Regions from separate parts of the Solibacillus sp. FSL H8-0538 genome, predicted to be linked through region 1. Evidence: predicted binding sites of a transcription regulator. Region 1 holds the regulator's gene; the other holds the start of a gene.
What was found. Region 1 encodes Rex, which represses fermentation and respiration genes when NADH is low (regulators of the CRP and FNR family bind a similar motif). Its sites were predicted from a motif close to TTGTGAAATATTTCACAA; they were not measured.
Positions count from the first base shown of each region.

Region 2: a site for Rex is predicted at 3,252-3,269, ahead of yeiL (transcriptional regulator YeiL). Genes of this name have one in related genera too.

Region 1 is NZ_JBBOPI010000001.1:3,420,531-3,426,489, reverse strand. It holds gene MHH87_RS16375 (ABC-F family ATP-binding cassette domain-containing protein) at 1-1,104, opposite strand, end outside; gene MHH87_RS16370 (redox-sensing transcriptional repressor Rex) at 1,235-1,870, shown strand; gene MHH87_RS16365 (twin-arginine translocase TatA/TatE family subunit) at 1,952-2,176, shown strand; gene tatC (twin-arginine translocase subunit TatC) at 2,197-3,024, shown strand; gene MHH87_RS16355 (CPBP family intramembrane glutamic endopeptidase) at 3,264-4,013, opposite strand; gene groES (co-chaperone GroES) at 4,208-4,492, shown strand; gene groL (chaperonin GroEL) at 4,604-5,959, shown strand, end outside.
Region 2 is NZ_JBBOPI010000001.1:2,440,745-2,446,703, reverse strand. It holds gene recD2 (SF1B family DNA helicase RecD2) at 1-894, shown strand, start outside; gene MHH87_RS11670 (NupC/NupG family nucleoside CNT transporter) at 1,130-2,341, shown strand; gene yeiL (transcriptional regulator YeiL) at 2,563-3,228, opposite strand; gene MHH87_RS11660 (MFS transporter) at 3,329-4,471, shown strand; T-box leader at 4,533-4,743, shown strand; gene alaS (alanine--tRNA ligase) at 4,886-5,959, shown strand, end outside.

The sequences.
Region 1 (5,959 bases):
TCCAACACCATTCGGGCCAACAAGTGCAATTCGATCTTCACGGAAAACACGTAGCGAAATATTATTGGAAATTTCCTTGCCGGGATAGCCAATTGTTAATTCATCGACAGACAATACATCATTGCCACTCTGACGGTCAATTGTGAAGCCAAAGTTAGCACTCTTTTCGTCGCCATCCGGAGAATCCATCCAATCTGTCTTTTCTAAAACTTTTCGACGACTTTGTGCCATCTTTGTTGTTGAAGCGCGGGCTAAGTTTTTTTGAATAAATGTTTCAAGCTTGGCCTTTTCATCTTGCTGGCGTTCGAACATTTTCATATCTCGCTCGTAGTTTTTCGCCTTGTCATCTAAATAAGCGCTATAGTTACCGACGTATTTCGAAACCTTTGTACGAGAAACTTCATATACAATAGATACAACTTGGTCTAGGAAATAACGATCATGGGAAACGATTAAAATTGCACCTGCGTAACCTTTTAGATAGCCCTCTAGCCAAGATAATGTTTCTATATCTAAATGGTTGGTTGGCTCATCTAGAATAAGCAGGTCAGGTTTACTTAATAGAAGCTTGGCAAGCGCTAAACGTGTACGCTGACCGCCTGAAAGAGATTGGATTGGCTTTGTGAAATCATCCTTGAAAAACTGCATCCCATGTAGCACAGAGCGGGTATCAGCCTCATATTGATAGCCGCCTGCTTCTTTGAAATCATGTTGCTGCTGGTCATAGTCTGACATAACACGTGTATACATTTCGCTATTTTCATATACAGCAGGATCTGCCATTTGCTGTTCAAGTTTGCGCAATTGCAGTTCTTGATTACGTAGACCGTCAAAAATCGTCATCATTTCGTCCCAAATCGATAATTTGGAATCAATGCCGGCATGCTGTTCTAAATAACCGACACGAACATCTTTTGGAATAATGACTTCGCCTGAGTCATAGCTCATTTGTCCAGCAATAATTTTTAGTAAAGTGGACTTACCAGCACCATTACGTCCAACAAGTGCAACACGGTCGCGATGCTGAACTTCTAATTTGACGCCACTTAATATTTCATCTGTAATAAATGATTTATATAATTGATTTACTTGTAATACGATCATGTTTACACCTCAGTTTCATTCTTTTAGTGTAATGGATGTAGGGGGGACGTGCAATCATCCGTGCTTTACTTATTTCGGTAGGTTTAGTAAGATTGAATCGATTTCTAATAGTATGTAGGGGGAAAGATGTGTGAAACCTGAAACGAAAATTCCACAAGCAACTACGAAAAGACTTCCTCTTTATTATCGCTTTTTACAAAACTTTGCGAATGAAGGCAAGAAGCGTATTTCGTCACAAGAACTGAGTGATGCGATGAAAATAGATTCTGCAACAATTCGTCGAGATTTTTCATATTTCGGTGCACTTGGTAAAAAGGGCTACGGTTATGATGTACTGCATTTGCTCGACTTTTTTCGTCAAACGCTAGACCAGGATGAAGCGACAAATGTAGCACTAATCGGTGTCGGGAACTTAGGGAACGGCTTATTAAAATATAATTTCCAAAAAAACCATAATACGCGAATCGTTGTGGCATTTGACTCAAAGGCGCCGTATGAAGGAACAGAAATTAGTGATATTCCGGTATTCCATCCAGACCGCCTAGAGGAAATGTACGAAGAGTTCGGCGCAGAGCTAGCGATCCTAACAGTATCCTCTCGTTCGGCACAGGCGATGGCGGACAGACTTGCTAAAATGAACGCAAAAGGCATCCTGAATTTTACACCAGAACGTCTGAACGTTCCGGAATCTATGAAGCTAATGAACATTGACTTATCCGTAGAATTGCAGGCACTCATTTACCTTGTCCGTAATAGTGGAGAATGACGTAAATTATTCACATTTTATATATTAGCCAAACGTTCGATGTTGCGGTAAAATGTACATATAATAGAGGAGGTGGCTGTAATGGTTGTGCATTTAAATGCGATTGGACCAGTGAGCCTAGTTTTTATCGGTATAATAGCCTTATTAATTTTTGGACCGAAGAAATTACCTGAGCTTGGAAAAGCAATGGGATCAACACTTCGCGAATTCAAAAATGCAACAAAAGGTTTAGCTGATGATGACGATGATGTTAAGAAAAAAACGATCATTGAGCATAAAGATAACGAAAACAATAACGTTAAGTAAGTTAAGGATGTCACATTGATATGAATCCAAAAGAACTCACTGTCATAGAACATATTGATGAACTAAGAAGTCGCTTATTTGTGACCGCAATTTTCTTTGTTCTTGCGTTAGTTGTAAGCTTCTTTGTTACCGAACCGATTATTAAATTTATTCAGTATAGCGACGAAGCAGCTCAATTTACACTGAACGCATTTACACCGACTGATCCGTTAGCGGTGTTTTTAAAAGTTATGTTTTGCGTAGCTCTCGTTTTGTCTTCACCAATTTTGCTTTATCAGCTATGGTCGTTTATTACACCAGGCTTGCATGAGACAGAACGCAAGGCGACACTGAAGTACATTCCGTATTCATTTATTCTATTCCTTGCCGGTATATCATTTTCTTATTTCGTATTGTTCCCATATGTAATGAACTTTATGATGAGCCTATCAAAGGATCTAGAAATTGTACAAACAATCGGCATTAATGAATACTTTTCATTTTTATTTAAATTAGTTTTACCGTTCGGACTGATATTCCAGTTACCAGTTGTGACGCTATTTTTAGCGCGTATTGGTATTTTGAATCCACAGCTCATGGTGAAATTTCGTAAATACTCATATTTTGTATTATTCGTACTGGCAGCCTTTTTAGCACCACCAGATTTTATTTCGAACTTAATCGTGGCGGTTCCATTGTTTTTCCTATATGAAATTAGTATTGTCATCTCACGTGCAGGCTATAAGAAGTTTTTAGCGGCAGAGGAGTTGCGCATGCAAGAAGAACAAGAACGTGAGCAGCAATTACAAGTAGAAGAGTTGCTAGAAGCACAGCGCCGTCAAATCGAAGAAATGAATATGAATAAATAAAGTAAAACGCTATCCAAATTGGGTAGCGTTTTTGTTTGTGGATAAGAAAGGATAACTATCTCGCGCACATAAGTAAGAACATCCACTCGTCTTATTTTAGGTGAGTTTTGTCTTTCTAATGGGAATCTGTGAATCTGGTAGAGGGGTTTGTTGTTACATTTTTGAAAATCCCTTCACTTGCGCTTATAATCTCGCCAAACTAAAAAAAGCAGCCTCTACTTACGCGAGGCTGCTTTAAATCATTTAGGTGCGTTATCGACAATTTGTTGGAACTTATCAGCGTTCATTTGTAGGAACGTGACGAAGCCATTTAGTAGCATATGCGCAACAATCGATGTCAACAGGCGCTTCGTTTTGTAATAAAGGAACGCAAAAATCATCCCACAAATTGTATACAGTAAAATATGTGAGAAATCCATATGAATGGCTGCAAAGAAAATCGCACTGATAACGCTCGAAATCCAAAAATTATAATTTTTTATAATGGAACCGAAAATAACGCGGCGGAACACAAGCTCCTCGAGTACCGGACCAAACACAACCGTCGCGAGAATCATAATTGGTGCAACTTTCGTGATATTCATAATGGCCTCTGTGTTTTCCGACCCGTAATCAATGCCAAGCGCCATCTCGATGTATGCACCAATCGTCTGTCCTAGGAATACAAGAAAGAACCCGATAATCCCCCAGCCAATTGAAGCCGATATAGAAGCTTTCTCTCCTTTAAAGATATCCCAAAACTGTTTATTCGTTTGGATTAATGCAAAGCTAATGATGAACGCCAATCCAAATGAGATCGTAGACCACCAGCCGGATAAAATTGTCAGTTGATCATTCGCATTTGGCGCGTCAATAAAGCCAAGTAGAAAATCCTTTAGACCCGGTATAAGAATGAGTAAAAAGGCAGATAGTTGGAAAAAAATATACGTTAGAAGTACATAAAACGCCGTCTTCTGTGTTCTAAACTTCGGTGATGAAATCGATGTCACGAATAAAATACCTTCTTTCTAGCATAGATTAAATACTGTTTCTTTTATTGTAGAGGAAATTGGAAATAAAACAAAATTTTTTATAGTTCTTACTTGCAAAAAAAAATAGAATTCATTAATATAATAACTATGTTAGCACTCTTTGCTATCGAGTGCTAAAAATACTATTTATAATTTGTAGGGGGTTGTTTCACTTGTTAAGACCATTAGGAGATCGTATCATTATCGAACTAGTTGAGGTAGAGGAAAAAACAGCATTTGGTATCGTTTTACCAGACTCAGCGAAAGAAAAACCACAAACAGGTAAAGTTGTAGCGGTAGGAACTGGTCGTGTTCTAGATAACGGCACTCGTGTTGAGCTTGACGTGAAAGAAGGCGACGAAATCATCTTCTCAAAATTCTCTGGCACGGAAGTAAAGTACGACGGCACGGAATACTTAATTTTACGTGAAAACGACGTATTAGCAGTTATCGGTTAATTAAATTTCAATTAAAGCGAACAAGCGCCCATTGTATATTGGCGCTTACTCGCGCATAAAAGATTCTTTATAAAAAGTAAAAAAGTATTTCAATACAGGAGGTTTTTTACAATGGCAAAAGATATTAAATTCTCAGAAGAAGCACGTACATTAATGCTTCAAGGTGTAGATAAATTAGCGAACGCTGTAAAAGTAACTTTAGGACCTAAAGGACGCAATGTCGTTCTTGAGAAAAAATTCGGTTCTCCATTAATTACAAATGACGGCGTATCAATTGCAAAAGAAATTGAGCTTGAAAATCCATTCGAAAACATGGGTGCAAAATTAGTAGCTGAAGTAGCTTCTAAAACAAATGAAATCGCTGGTGATGGGACAACTACTGCAACAGTTCTTGCACAAGCTATGATTCGTGAAGGTCTTAAAAACGTAACTGCTGGTGCAAACCCAGTTGGTATCCGTAAAGGGATGGACAAAGCAGTTGCTGCAGCGCTAACTGAACTACAGGCAATTTCTCGCCAAGTAGAAAACAAAGAATCCATCGCACAAGTAGCATCAATCTCTTCAGGTGATGAAGAAATTGGTCAATACATCGCGGACGCTATGGAGCGCGTAGGTAACGACGGCGTTATTACAATCGAAGAGTCTAAAGGCTTCACAACGGAGCTAGACGTAGTAGAAGGTATGCAATTTGACCGCGGCTACGCATCTCACTATATGGTGACAGACACAGATAAAATGGAAGCTGTCCTAGACAATCCATATATCTTAATTACAGATAAAAAAATCTCAAGCATTCAAGAAATTCTTCCAGTACTTGAGCAAGTAGTACAACAAGGTAGACCAATCCTAATCATCGCAGAAGATGTTGAAGGCGAAGCACTTGCTACATTAGTAGTAAATAAATTACGTGGCACATTTAACGCAGTAGCAGTAAAAGCTCCTGGCTTCGGTGACCGTCGTAAAGCAATGCTTGAAGACATCGCGATCCTTACTGGTGGTGAAGTAATCACTCAAGACCTTGGTTTAGACTTAAAATCAGCTGACCTAACTTCTTTAGGCCGCGCTGTAAAAGTAGTGGTTTCAAAAGACAACACAACAATCGTTGAAGGTGCAGGGAACTCAGCTGACCTAGAAGCTCGCGTGAATCAAATCCGCGCGCAACTAGCTGAAACAACTTCAGAATTTGATAAAGAAAAATTACAAGAACGCCTAGCTAAACTTGCTGGCGGTGTCGCAGTCATCAAAGTTGGTGCTGCAACAGAAACAGAACTAAAAGAACGTAAACTACGCATTGAAGATGCTCTTAACTCAACGCGCGCAGCAGTTGAAGAAGGTATCGTTTCAGGCGGTGGTACTGCCCTTCTAAACGTATACGGTGCAGTAACAAAAGTGCTTGATGAAGTAGAAGGCGACGTAGCAACAGGCGTACGCATCATCCTTCGTGCACTAGAAGAACCAGTTCGCCAA
Region 2 (5,959 bases), 980 kb from region 1:
AAAACAAGCGATCGCTCTTTTATTAATGCTTCTGCAAATCAGGTAACGAGCGTTGTTACACAGGTTGTGAAAAGTGCGGTAGCAAAAGGTCATGCAATCCGGGATATTCAAGTGCTCGCACCGATGTACAAAGGTCCAGCAGGCATTGATGCACTGAATAAACAAATTCAAGAGCTCGTAAACCCAAATGATGGCACCCGCAAGGAACTCGTTTTTGGTGATACCATTTACCGCATTGGTGATAAAGTATTACAGCTTGTGAATCAGCCAGAAAGCAATGTGTTTAACGGGGACATGGGCGAAGTGATTTCTATTATACGAGCGAAGGAAACAATTGAAAAACAAGATGTACTCATCGTCTCCTATGATGGGATTGAAGTAACGTATCAGCGCGGTGATTTAAATCAGCTTACGCTAGCCTATTGCTGCTCCATTCATAAATCGCAAGGGTCGGAGTTTCAAACAGTTATTATGCCAGTCGTGCGCGGCTATTCTAAAATGCTACGCCGCAATCTTTTGTACACTGGTATTACCCGTGCGAAAAGCTTCCTAATTTTATGCGGTGAACCAGATGTACTTGCAAATGGTTTGGCGAAGACGGATGATCTTGCCCGTCTTACTAGCCTAAAAGCCCGTTTAAATCCGATGGCAATTGACGAGGTAGAGGAAATAACTGTCACTATGGAACAAGTATCTGCCAAGCCTGTGCAGGTCGATAAAATCAAAAAACAGCCTGAACAAGTACAGGAGCAAATGGCGATTCTTAATATTTCTGAGTCACATAAAATTGCCGAAGCACTACCAATGAACTTAACAACAGAAACTGCCCCATACATTCATCCTCTGATTGGAATGGATGGGATTTCACCGTTTGACTTTTGTAAATCAGAATGACTTCCAACTATATAGAGGATTGAGCAAACCTAAATTAATTAGGTTTGCTTTTTTTTATACGCCAATATATTTACGGAGAAATTGAGCAAAATAATAGAAATGTGTGAAAAAACTATTATATAGGTTGTGTTATTACTCTGTGTTAATATAGTAAATATTTCGGATGTTTGATGTCGAGTGTCAATTTATGTAAGTTAAAATGAAAAGGTTTTCAAAAATAAAAAGAGGTGACATTGTGAGTATTATTTGGGGAATTGCAGGGATTGCAATCGTGTTAGGAATCGCTTTAGCTTTATCCAGTGATCGTAAAAAAATTAAATGGCGTACAATTGGTGTTGGTTTAGTAATTCAACTATTATTCGCTTTCATCGTATTAAAATGGGAATTAGGCCGTGAAATGTTATTGGCGCTTTCTAACGGAGTTCAAAAGTTAATTTCTTACGCTAATGAGGGAATTTCATTTGTTTTCGGTGGTTTAGCAGATATTGAGTCAGTTGGCTTCATTTTTGCAATAAACGTATTAACAATCATTATCTTTTTCTCTGCATTAATTTCTGCACTATATTATTTAGGTATTATGCAATTCGTCATTAAATTAATCGGTGGCACACTATCAAAATTATTAGGTACTAGTAAAGCGGAATCTGTTAACGCGGCAGCGAATATTTTCGTTGGGCAAACAGAAGCACCGTTAGTTATTCGTCCATTTTTAAATAAAATGACGAGATCAGAGCTTTTTGCTGTTATGACGGGTGGTTTAGCATCTGTATCAGGTTCAGTTTTAGTGGGTTACTCGTTACTAGGAGTTCCTCTAGAATACTTACTTGCAGCAAGCTTCATGGCTGCACCAGCAGGCTTAGTTTTAGCGAAGTTAATGATTCCTGAAACAGAAATCGTAGATGAATCGAACTTTGTATTAGAAAAAGACACAGAGTCTGCAAACGTTATTGATGCGGCTGCTAAAGGTGCGGCTGACGGTATGAAGCTTGCGGTAAACGTTGGTGCTATGTTACTTTCTTTCATCGCATTAATCGCACTTCTTAACGGTATTTTAGGTGGAATCGGTGGCTGGATTGGCTTTGATAACTTAACGATCGAAGGAATTTTAGGTTATGTATTCTCGCCACTTGCTTTTGCAATCGGTGTACCTTGGTCAGAGGCAGTACAAGCTGGTTCATTTATTGGTCAAAAGCTTGTATTAAATGAATTCGTTGCGTTCTCAAACTTTGCTCCGATGATCGATACACTATCTCCAAAAACTACTATTATCATTTCGTTCGCACTATGTGGTTTTGCGAACCTTAGCTCATTGGCAATTTTAATCGGTGGCTTAGGATCAATGGCCCCGGACCGTCGTTCAACAATTGCAAAATTAGCAATGAAATCCGTTGTAGCAGGGACCCTTGCTTCACTATTAAGCGCGTCAATTGCCGGTATGTTTTTATAATTGACAGAGCCTTCCTTCTTGTGGAAGGCTTTTTCTTTTGTGGATTTTTGGTTTTCTGTTAATATCCAATGAACATAGCTGTCATCCAAAATTATTCAAGGGGATTTCTTTTCTAAGCCATTGATAGTAGAGGAAGTTGCTGTAAAATACCTTGTGCCGCAATAAGACTAAAAAGTTAAAATAAAAGCTTAGTGCAAGTTTGTTCGCAATAAGCTTTATTTCTAATTGATTTCTAATGCTAGGTTCTGTAATTTTTCTTCATTTAAAATAAGATAGCCTTTAGTCGTTTTTTGAATGATCCCTGCCTCGGTAAATTCAGCGAGGACATAAAGTAGATGACGATAAGACACACCGAGATATTCACTAATCTCTGTGTGTTTTTCTTTATAAATGGCATTGTCAGAAGATATGAGCATAAATGAAGCTAAACGATTCTCTAATGGGTATGCTTGGTTTTGTGTATATTTTGCTGTAATACTAGTTGCCTTTTTACTTAAAAAGACGCAAAGCATCCTGAGAAAAACAGAATCGGACAATAATTTTTCTTTGCATTCCCGTATGGAAATGGCTAAACAAATCGTATTTGTAACCGTCTGAATGCCTTTGGAGTAATTTTCCTCGTTTAAAAGTTCAATTTCGCCCATAAAACAAGGAGACGTTAGGAAATCGATCAATGATACTTTGCCGTTTTTATGGGTCACGTATAGTTTGGCTTTTCCTTCCACCATATAATAGATATATTCAGGATACGAATGCTCATGAAAAATAAACTCCCCCTTTTCGAATCGGCAAACGTGAATATATGGTGTAATATCAAAGGAGAAAAAATGTTGAATGGGGTATCGCTCTAAATATGTATTCCGCAATTCGTTTTTTAAAATTTGCATTTTTTTCCTCCAATCAGAGAAGAATATGAGATATCTCACATTATTGTAAAACGCATCATGATATGATTCAACATAAGTTATTGGAGGTATGAATTTTATTATGAATAATCAGCGTTGGCTTTCACAAAATTTCTTCACATTCTTCTTTACTTGGGGCGTATTTCTACCGTATTGGACAGGGTGGCTCGTTCAAGCAAAAGGACTAACTGTGTCTGAGGCAAGTATGGTTATGGGGTTCGGTTTATTGGCACGTGCGGTATCTACAATGTTTGTTTTTCCGCTCGTTTCAAAATATGTAAGCAATAAAAAAGTAATCATTTTGTTCACAATTGCATCGCTAGTAGTAGCGCTTCTCTATATTCCACTGACTTCATTTTCATCGCTTTTAGTAATGACGCTTCTGTTTAGTGCAGCATATCCAGCATTATTACCGGCTGTCGAAAGTAGTGCGGCATCACTTATGCAAGAAGGGAATGTGCATTACGGAAAAGCACGTTCGCTCGGATCATTTGGTTTTGTCGTATCCGTATTAATTATTAGCATGTTAACAGCTAGCCTCGGTGAGCAGGCTATTTTATGGAGTATGATTATTGGGTTGATAGCAATGTTAATCATGCAATTCATGCCAGGGCCGGCAGTACTAGCTGTTGAACCAGTGCGTAGAGAAGCTCTTTCAATGAAGGGCTTATTAAAAATTAAAGGTTTTCCAGTCGTGTTGATTATTGTTATTTTATTACAAGGTGCGCATGCGGCTTATTATAATTACGGTTATATTTATTTGCAGGACTTACAAGTGAATCCATTTTACATTGGGATGATTATTAATGTCGCAGTTATTTTTGAAATACTTTATTTCTTAAAAGCAGATACATTTTTAGCGAGATGGCGACCATCCTCTCTATTAATGCTAGCAGCGATTGGTTCTACGCTACGATGGATTTTGATTTTTATGTTTCCGAATGTTTGGGTATTTATTTTATCGCAAGCACTACATGCATTATCGTTCGGAGTTGCGCATTTTGCCTTTATTCGCTATATTTCTAAGGCGCTACCCAAGGAACAAATTCCAAATGCTCAAGGTATATACTCAGCACTTGCGATGAGTTTAAGTGCGGCGGTTTTAACGTTAATTGGCGGAGCTTTATATGAAATTAAACCTGGACTTGCTTTTTTAGGGATGATCGTTTGTTCAATTCCTGCTATTTTCATTATTTTACTAACACGTAAACAATATAAATATTAATGATGTGTCTAAGCGATTGACACACATCCATGTTTTTATTTATAATGTGTAGTAGAATACAATGAAAACGATGATGGAAAAAGTACGTTTTATAGATGTGTTTTAGAAAGAGATTTCTCGGCTGAAAAAATCTCCTCATTTTGATTCGGAAAGCTACTCCAGAGTGCAGCTAATACCTGCCGTTCACTTACGTTACAAGTGCTTGAGATGTAAAAGTTTTATGCTTTTATAATTTAGGGTGGTACCGCGAGATAACAGTCTTCGTCCCTTTTGGGGATGAGGGCTTTTTTTGTTGTTAAAAAAGTACATCGGTTTACCCTCTTTTGGAGGCAAGGTGTGTCTTTCTAATTTTCCGGATATGCTATCGTCGTTTTAGAAAATTATGTAATTATAATATTAGGAGGAAATTTCACTATGAAAGCAGCAGATATTCGCCGTCTTTACTTAGAATTCTTTACAGAAAAAGGGCATCATCATGAGCCGTCAGCACCACTTGTACCAATAAATGATCCATCTTTACTTTGGATTAACTCAGGGGTTGCAACATTAAAACCTTATTTTGATGGTCGTATTATTCCAGACAACCCAAGAATTACAAACGCACAAAAATCTATTCGTACCAACGATATAGAAAACGTTGGTAAAACAGCACGTCACCATACATTTTTCGAGATGCTAGGAAACTTCTCAATCGGTGATTACTTCAAAAAAGAAGCAATTCACTATGCGTGGGAATTTCTTACAGATAAAAAGTGGATGGGCTTTGATCCGGAATTATTAACAATTACAATCCACCCAGAAGATCAAGAAGCGTACGATGTTTGGTATCAAGAAATTGGTATTCCTGAGGAACGTTTAATCCGCTTAGAGGGTAACTTCTGGGATATCGGTGAAGGACCATCTGGACCAAACTCAGAAATTTTCTATGACCGCGGCGTTGAATACGGTACAGATGAAACAGATCCAGAAATGTACCCAGGCGGTGAAAACGAACGTTACCTGGAAGTTTGGAACTTAGTATTTTCTCAATTCAATCACAACCCAGATGGCACATATACACCACTACCAAAGCAAAATATTGATACAGGGATGGGTCTTGAGCGTATCGTTTCTGTTGTGCAAAATGTACCAACAAATTTTGATACAGATTTATTCATGCCGATCATTGGAAAAATAGAAGAATTCTCTAACCGTAAATACAAACGTCCGAATGAAATCGACTTAAAAGAAATTTTCGGTTCAGAAGAAGACATTAACACACCATTTAAAGTAATTGCTGACCATATCCGGACAGTAGCATTTGCCATTGGTGATGGCGCATTACCGTCAAATGAAGGGCGCGGTTATGTTTTACGTCGTTTACTCCGTCGTGCTGTACGTTATGCAAAACAAATCGGTATCGAAAAACCATTTATGTTTGAATTAGTCCCGACTGTTGGGGCGATTATGCAAGACTTCTACCCAGAAGTGACTGAGAAAACAACTTTC